DNA from 2 places in the Halobacillus sp. ABH2_015 genome. Region 2 is predicted to be linked to the other one. Evidence: riboswitches for the same ligand, from Rfam matches in the RefSeq annotation. Region 2 holds a riboswitch; the other holds the start of a gene.

Region 1 (4,420 bases), 1.9 Mb from region 2:
GTGTATTAAGGAAAGCGGAGGCTTCTCCGGTCACTCCTGCCCATATGAACCTTTTAACTCAAACCACCTCTTCTCCCTACCTGGTGATCATAGATGGAGAAGTTGTCAAGAAACAACTCCAGCAGAGCGGTTTCAGCGAACAATGGCTTCAGGAGCAGGTGAAAACGGAGGGGTTTGTTTCTTTTAAGGAAATTTCTGCATGCCAAATCCATCAGGATGGATCTCTGTACCTTTCGGGAAAGTAACCGGCGTTCCTAACGACTATAGACTCAATCCTTCGACAACATCTGGAATAAAAATGCAGAAAATGAGGATTTTATGTTTAAAAGTGAGAGGGGTGGGTTATTAACCTGTAGGTGGAAAATAGTGGGTTGGGTCAGCTTTTGGATCATACATACATAGGAAACTCACCGTAGAAGCCAATATGAAACGGGAGTGTTTGGATGAAGAAAAAGTTTTTGAGTACGATGATGGCTGGTGCTGTTCTGTTTGCGTTACCTCTTCAAGCCGCTGCGGCTGATAGGAGTGCGGAAGACATCTTGAAAAAATCGAACGAAGCGATGATGGGTCTGGACAGCTATACGATCCATACGTCTTCTGAACAGACAGTACCGGGGATGGAAGGCGGAGAAAACTCCGAAGTGACATCTGAATCAAAGGCGGATGTCATGCTTGATCCTCTTACAATGCATATGATGACGACCATTGCCGGTCAGGAAACGGAATCATATTTGACGGAGGATGGGTATTACGTTCAGGTGCCTGAGGAAGGCTGGGTGAAAATGTCCGGAGATCTTGGAAATCTTCAAAAATCCATGATGGCAGAAGGGCAGATGTCCCAAGCGATGCCGCTTGCCTCAGACATGACCGTCAGTGAGGAAGATGACGCTTATGTACTGACCTATGAAGGTGACGGCGAAAAACTATTGAAAATGTCCACGCAAATGCTTCAATCTTCCGGCAGTCAGCAGGATTCGGAGCAGTCTGCTGAAATGCAGAAGATGATGGAGCAGTTGATGGAGAAAGTTGAAATTGAAGATTTCTCTTATCAAGTAACCATTGATAAAGAAAACCATTATATGACAGGTATGATGATGGACATGAAAATGATGTTTGAGGACAGCGGTGAATCTGTAACTATCAGTCAGACTTCTGATGTCACTCTTTCCAACTTCAATGGGGTAGGCTCTATTGAAATTCCTCAGGAAGTCCTGGATGCCCAGACACTCGAAGAGGCTGCCGGCGGTGAGCTTCCAGACACGTCTTCCAATGAACCGGTATACGCATTAGCAGGTGCACTTGCTGCCGCTGCTGCCGGAGTCGTCCTTTTGTACAGAAGAAAAGAGACAGCATAAGAAGGAGATAGAGAAGCCGCACAGCGGCTTCTCCCTTTCTTTATTAATGAAAAAGGAGGTTTTTTCGTGAATAAATTTCTTATTGGGATCATAACCATCGGGCTTTCCATCTCTCTGTTTTATGGACTTCAATGGTGGAATGCTGCCGGTGCAGTAGAGAAGGTCTCCCAAGAAGAAATCAGTACATGGGAGGAAGCTTCCACGGAAATAAATGAAATGGCGGTCTTGGATGGCCCTGATCGTAAAACGGCAGGGAAAGAGAAGGTGTACAGTGAGCAAGTATCTACATATGAAAAAGGAGAAGAGATGGGAAGGCTGATCATCCCGATGCTTAACAAAGGATACACCACTTACTGGGGCGCGGATGAGGATTCACTGAAACGGGGCGTCGGCATGTATGTGAGTGAGTGGACCACCACTCCTGATGAAAAAGGGCATACCGTGTTAAGCGGGCACCGGGAGACGGTTTTTACGAACCTGGGCGATATCAAACAAGGAGATTCCCTTTTTTATGAGTATGAACAAAAGCGTTATGAATACAAAGTAGAGAAGACCTGGGTTACTGATGCAGACGACCGCTCTGTCATTGTGGATAAGAAGGAGCCGACATTGACACTGACTACCTGTTACCCGTTTAATTTTGTTGGAGACGCGCCTGAAAGGTATATCATTCAAGCTTCTTTGGTCCACGTTAGTGAAATGGACGGATTATGACAAGAGGATGGACAGCTTTGACAGGCAGGTTGGATTAAATAAAGTCCGGCGGAAAAAAAGAAAATGGGAGCAATTTAGTCAAATTTCGTTTACAATAGAAATGAACTACATATTGGAAAAGCAGGCGCAATTGAACGACTCAATTGCTTAATAGGGAAGCTGGTGAAATTCCAGCACGGTCCCGCCACTGTAACAGAGAGAGACCCGCAGATGATCCACTGTACGCAAAAACGTATGGGAAGGAGCGGGGCTTGTTGACCTGAAGTCAGGAGACCTGCCTGCTTTAAACACCAAAAAAACCTACGCGGATAGGAGGGTGTGTCGAAAGATTAGAAGGGACCCGTCTGCGGTGTTTTCTAATGGTGCACATCTTTTCCGGGGATGTGTTTTTTTGTGTTCCAAGGAATAAGGGGAGGAATAAAGATGGAACATTTATGGAGAAAACTGCTGGCTGTGATATTTGTCATCGGTCTACTGGCGGGATGTGCTTCAGGTGGGAATGAGGATGCAGAGTCTTCCGAGGACCAGTCCGACCAAACGACAGAAGAAAATGAAACGTCCGGGGAAGAGGGTTCTTATCCATTGACCTTAACGGATGCTATGGATAATGAAGTAACCATCGAAGAAGAACCGGATAATATTATCAGTACAATTCCAAGCAATGGGGAAATCCTGTTTGCACTTGGCTTGAACGAGGAAGTGGTCGGGGTTAGTGATTTCGCCAATTACCCGGAAGAAGCTGCCGAAAAAGAGAAAATCGGAGGACAGGATTTGAATGTAGAGAAAATCCTTTCACTTGAGCCGGATGTAGTCCTTGCTCATGCTTCCGGAGCGCATACTTCCCAAGAAGCCCTTCAGCAGATTCGTGATGCAGGGATTTCCGTTTATGTCGTTAAGGATGCTTCTTCGTTCGATACGGTCTATGAAACGATTGCCACGATTGGAGATATTACCGGAACAAGCGAAAAAGCTTCAGAGATCGTCTCTGGTATGCAGGAAGACTTGAAAGCGGTTGAAGAAAAGGCGGCTGCGATTGCTGAGGAAGACAAAAAAGATGTATTTGTGGAAGTGTCACCGGAACCTGAAATCTACACAGGTGGACAAGGCACATTTTTGAATGAAATGCTGGCTGCTATTCAGGCGGAAAACGTTGTCGGGGATCAGGAAGGCTGGTTCAAAATGAACAATGAAGCAATTGTTGAACTGCAGCCGGACGTCATCATTACGACGTATGGCTATTACACAGAAGATCCTCAAGGCAGTGTTTTAAGCCGGGATGGCTGGGACACCGTACCTGCTGTAGAGGAAGAACAAGTCTATGATGTTCATTCCGATCTTGTCACACGTCCGGGTCCACGTTTAGTTGAAGGGGTTCAGGAACTTGCAGAAGCCGTTTATCCAGACGTTTTTAGCGAATAAGACGACACATTATATTGGCAGTGTCTTGTTTTTAGTGTTCAGCATTTTTCTCGGGGCTTCCCTTGGCAGTGTCCCGATTTCCTTCGAAGCTATTGCCCGCATCATCGGCGGGCAGCTGCTTCCATTTTTGCCTGTGTCTGAAGGGACAGATCCTACTCTGCAGGCAATTATTCTGCAGATCCGGCTGCCGAGGGTCGTTCTTGCAGGATTGGTAGGCGGCGCACTGGCTGTATCAGGGGCCGCTTTTCAAGGTCTGCTTAAAAACCCGCTCGCGGATCCCTATACACTCGGCGTGTCTTCAGGGGCGTCGGTGGGAGCGGTTGCGGTTTTGTTCCTGGGCATAAGTCTTCCTTTTGCCGGTTCTTTTACGCTTCCAGTCGTAAGTATTACGGCAGCGATCTGCACGATTTTTATCGTCGTAGGTTTTGCCAGGCTTGTAGACCGATCGATGTCCATGACGACGATCATCTTAACTGGGATTATCTTCAGCTCATTCCTCGGATCATTCATATCCCTTATGATTTCTTTGACAGGAGAGGAGCTGCGGCAGATCATCAACTGGCTGCTTGGTAGTGTCGGTAACCGTGGCTGGGATTATGTCCATTTGATGCTTCCTTTCTTTGTTGGTGGAGTCCTATTGCTCATATTTACAGGACAGGAACTGAATGCGATGACCTTTGGTGAGGAGCGGGCCAGGCAGCTCGGGGTTCATGTGGAGCGTCAAAAATACGTGGTCCTGTCTGCGGCCTCTATCTTGACTGGTGCGGCTGTTGCCGTATCCGGGACCATCGGATTTGTCGGACTGGTTATCCCTCACATATGCAGGAAGTTGTTTGGTAGTGATCACCGGCATCTAATACCACTGTGTGTCTTGAATGGAAGTGCATTTCTAATTCTCGCTGATTTACTGGCCAGAACAATCGTCACCCCAT
Region 2 (4,420 bases):
AACATATGACCATTTATGTTTCTGCATCCGGTATGGTATCGATTCAAGGAAACTTCTCCAGTACACCCCGCCCATTTGTCCAGGTACTTTTCGAAAACAACCGGGCAAGCATCCAGGACCAGACGTACTGGCTTCAGCAGGTGATGAAGAAGCTGCGGACGGAACATAAGATCCAGCAGGTGAATCTAGTCGGTCATTCGATGGGCGGCCTGGCTTCTGCCGGGTACCTCATGTCAGAGTCCGACCTGCCGGCGCCCAAGGTCGAAAAACTGGCCGTCATTGCAAGTCCGTTCAATGGCATTAAAAAGGAAGGCTACTTTGCGTCCAACTATGGGGAGGCGACCACAGATCTCCAGCCCGGGTCAGAAGCTCTCCGACAGATGGAAGAAAACAAGGAAAACTTCCCGCCCGAAATTGAAGTGCTTGCCATTGCGGGCGTCATCAACGGAACGGAACCGGAAGAAGACCATTGGGATGGACTCGTCCACTCTTCCAGTGTCAGCAGACTGGAGAAGATTGTTCCCTTCGGTCAGTACAAAGAGGAGCTGATTTTCAACAATCTGGCCACACATTCCGGTCTGCATGAGCTTGCAGAAGTGGACCGGATGCTTGCCGTTTTCCTTTGGGATGAAACGGACGAAGATAACCTTAACTCTTTTGACGAGCATTTATAGTCCACACTCCCGGCACCTGTTCATAGGTGCCGGTTTATTTTTTCTCCAAAATGAACAGCCACATAAATGTCAGCGCCTGCTTCAAATCCTCATCAAGATCGGCAAGCAGGTGAGGTTCCACCCCTCTTTTATAAACGCCTTCTCCATCGATCACTTCCCAGCCATTTTCAACAGCCAGCTGCTGTAATTCCCATGGCATCATCGTATTGCAGATCACTTTTTCCCCATACAGCCTCCGGTAGCTGTTCACTCTCGGCATTGCTGTCGGGCCAAGAAGCCCTATACAGAGGCGTCCACCCGGCTTCAGCACCCGCTTCATTTCCTCCAGCCCCGCTGCAGGTACTTCTGTCCATTCCAGTGAATTAACAGCCATTCCGCCATCGAACTGTTCATCTTCAAAAGGCAGATCCGTCAAATCGCCTTGCACAAACCTCAGCTGCGAATGATCGTCCACCCGTTGATTGGCCTTGTTCACCATATCTTTGGAAAGGTCCACGCCTGTCACGTCATACCCTTCCTTGGATAACATATAGGAACCGTATCCATCTCCACAGCCAAGGTCCGCAATTGTGCCGGCCGGCAGATATTTTTTCACAAAAGGGACAATGCTCTTCCTGCTTCCCTCTTCCCACATGGTGCGGCTCTTTTCTCCCCACATATCTGAACGGCTGTCCCATTGGCGTTCTGCTTCCTTATGCCAGTTAAATGTTTCACTCATTCTGAACCCTCCTGAAAAATTTTTCTCCCACTTTCATTATAGTATACAAAACCGCGCCACTCACTGGTTTCCCTTATCGAAAAAAGGGGAATCCTACCAACCATCCAAAAGAAAAGAGTTGCATGATTCATCCACCCACGTTATGATAAAAACACTAGATAAGCTATTAAACAACAACAAAAACACTATATATAGTATGAACGAATCGAAGATGCCACAAGGCTTAATAGGGAATCCGGTGAAAAACCGGAGCTGCCCCCGCAACTGTCAGCACTCGCGAAACGGTAAAACCACTGTGCCACGCACGGGAAGGACCGGAGTAAGAACGAGTGTCAGCCAGGAGACCTGTCTTCATTCGTCGCAGTTTCAACTTCTTCGGGGATTGAGAAGATGAAGCGATGAAATGAAAGAGCCTTGTCTCTTCCTTTTTTTCGTTTCATGGTTTCATCCGCTCACCCCCAAAGAGCGGTTTTTTTTATGAAAAAAAAGGAGTGACACTATGGCTGCCACATTAACGACGACAAGCTGGACGGACAAGATTCAACAATGGAAGGACGACTTTCCTCAGCTTCCCCTGGACGATTTTTTAGAAAAGCAGTCTTCACAGATCGCAGACAAACCCTATGATGAACAGGCAGATGACCTTATCCTCGAGTGCCTCGCCGAAATAGATGAAGCGGCACCGGACTGGACTTATGTGGCCAGCCGGATCCTGCTCACCCGTATGTACGAAGCCTCTGCAGGGAACCGCAGCACAACGAAGGCCTATCAAAATTTTCATGGCTTGATTGAGACGTTGATCGAGAAACAGATTTACACACACAAGCTGCTCACTTATTACAAAAAAGAAGAACTGGATGAACTGGAACAGGTTATCACGCCGGAACGGGATCACTTATTTACGTATATCGGTCTGAAAACGCTGTCGGACCGTTATTTGGCAAAAAGTAAGTCCGGGGAGATTTTCGAGCTCCCTCAAGAGCGTTTTATGATTATTGCCATGGTTTTAATGGCTCAGGAAGATGAAAACAAGCGTCTCTCTCTTGTGAAGGAAGCGTACTGGGCTCTCAGTCACCTGTACATGACCGTTGCTACCCCGACCCTTTCCAACGCCGGAAAGAGATATGGACAGTTAAGCTCCTGTTTCATTGATACCATCGATGATTCCCTCCAGTCCATCTATGACAGCAACACAGACATTGCCAATTTGAGCAAGCATGGCGGGGGCATCGGTGTGTACTTAGGTAAAATCCGCAGCCGCGGCAGCGATATCCGTGGATTCAAAGGCGTTTCCTCAGGGGTCCTTCCATGGATGAAACAGTTGAACAACACCGCGGTCAGCGTGGATCAGCTCGGCCAGCGTCAGGGAGCGGTCGCCGTGTATCTGGACGTATGGCATAAGGATATCTTCCCGTTTCTGGACAGCCGGCTGAACAACGGAGATGAACGTCAGCGCACCCACGATTTGTTTACAGGGGTATCCATCCCTGACTTATTTATGGAAGCGGTGGAAAACCGGGAGGACTGGTATTTATTCGATCCTCACGAAGTTCGTACGGTTATGGGCTTTTCTCTGGAAGACCACTTTGATGAACATAAAGGAGCCGGTTCTTTCCGGGAAAAATACCAGGCCTGTATCGAAAACCCTGATTTGTCCAGGGAAAAAGTACCCGCCATTGAAATTATGAAGCGGATCATGATCGGTCAGCTGGAAACCGGGACCCCTTACATGTTCTATCGGGATGAAGTGAACCGTATGAACCCCAACAGCCATCAGGGCATGGTTTACTGCAGTAACCTCTGTACAGAAATTGCCCAGAATCAAAAAGCGACTGTGCAGGAGGAACAGTATGTCGAGGACGGAAAAATCATTTCGGTAAAAACCCCGGGGGATTTTGTCGTCTGTAACCTGTCCAGTGTCAACTTAGGCCGTGCCGTTCCTGCGGGCGTTATGAAGCGCCTCGTAAGCATCCAGGTTCGTATGCTGGATAATGTCATTGAACAAAATACGATTCCTGTCCTTCAAGCGCAGTTAACAAACCATTCCTACCGCGGCGTCGGTCTCGGTACCTTCGGCTGGGCACACCTTCTCGCCAAGAAGCAGCTGGACTGGGAATCAGATGAGGCTCTCGAATATACATCGGAGGTATATGAAGCGCTTGCCTATCACGCCATTGAAGCAAGCAGTGAGCTGGCCGCTGAAAAAGGAAGCTATCCATATTTCGAGGGATCCGACTGGGAAACCGGAGAATTTTTTGTTAAACGGTCGTTTGACCAGGAAGGCACGTGGAACTGGAAAGCCCTGCAGAAGAAAGTCTCCCAGCAAGGCATGAGAAACGGTTATTTGATGGCTGTGGCGCCAAACTCCAGTACCTCCTTAATTGCCGGCAGTACAGCAAGTATTGATCCGGTATTCAAGAAATTCTACTCCGAAGAAAAGAAAAATTATAAAATCCCGGTGACAGCTCCCGAACTGAACCATGAAACCTACGGGTACTATCCATCCGCTTATGATGTGGATCAGCACGCAAGCATCCGCCAGAACGGCATCCGCCAGAAATATATCGATCAGTCCATTTCCTTCAACCTGTATGTCAGAAATACCATTCAGGCCAAGGAACTGCTGGCGCTGCATATGGATGCATGGAAAAACGGTCTGAAAACCACTTACTATACCCGCTCCACTTCAAGTTCCGGAGACTTTGATGCTTGTGAAAGCTGCTCATCGTAAAAAGGAGACCAAGACTTATGGAAACATTAAACAAACGAAAGTTAGTCGACCACGAAGCACCTAATGCGTCCACCGGAATCGTTAACGGACGCAGCTCCAATATATTGAACTGGGATGACACCCGCTATCCGTGGGCCTACCCGATGTATAAAACGATGCTCGCCAACTTCTGGATTCCGAGTGAAATCAACATGAGCAACGACCTGAAGCAGTGGCCGGAGCTGAGCGCCCAGGAACAGGAATCATTCAAGAAGATTATCGGTCTGCTCGCTTTTCTGGATTCGGTCCAGACTGATT

The links. A riboswitch is a leader RNA that binds a small molecule or an ion and turns the genes downstream of it on or off. The one in region 2 is predicted to bind cobalamin.
Region 1: another riboswitch for cobalamin. It lies ahead of ACXAD6_RS10415 (ABC transporter substrate-binding protein); the one in region 2 lies ahead of ACXAD6_RS00290 (ribonucleoside-diphosphate reductase subunit alpha).

The regions. Positions count from the first base shown of each region.
Region 1 is NZ_JBSWUG010000002.1:1,953,824-1,958,243, reverse strand. It holds gene ACXAD6_RS10430 (DUF421 domain-containing protein) at 1-245, shown strand, start outside; gene ACXAD6_RS10425 (DUF6612 family protein) at 444-1,355, shown strand; gene ACXAD6_RS10420 (class D sortase) at 1,422-2,069, shown strand; cobalamin riboswitch at 2,175-2,365, shown strand; gene ACXAD6_RS10415 (ABC transporter substrate-binding protein) at 2,493-3,488, shown strand; gene ACXAD6_RS10410 (FecCD family ABC transporter permease) at 3,451-4,420, shown strand, end outside.
Region 2 is NZ_JBSWUG010000002.1:44,187-48,606, reverse strand. It holds gene ACXAD6_RS00300 (alpha/beta hydrolase) at 1-674, shown strand, start outside; gene ACXAD6_RS00295 (class I SAM-dependent methyltransferase) at 709-1,392, opposite strand; cobalamin riboswitch at 1,585-1,758, shown strand; gene ACXAD6_RS00290 (ribonucleoside-diphosphate reductase subunit alpha) at 1,892-4,123, shown strand; gene ACXAD6_RS00285 (ribonucleotide-diphosphate reductase subunit beta) at 4,141-4,420, shown strand, end outside.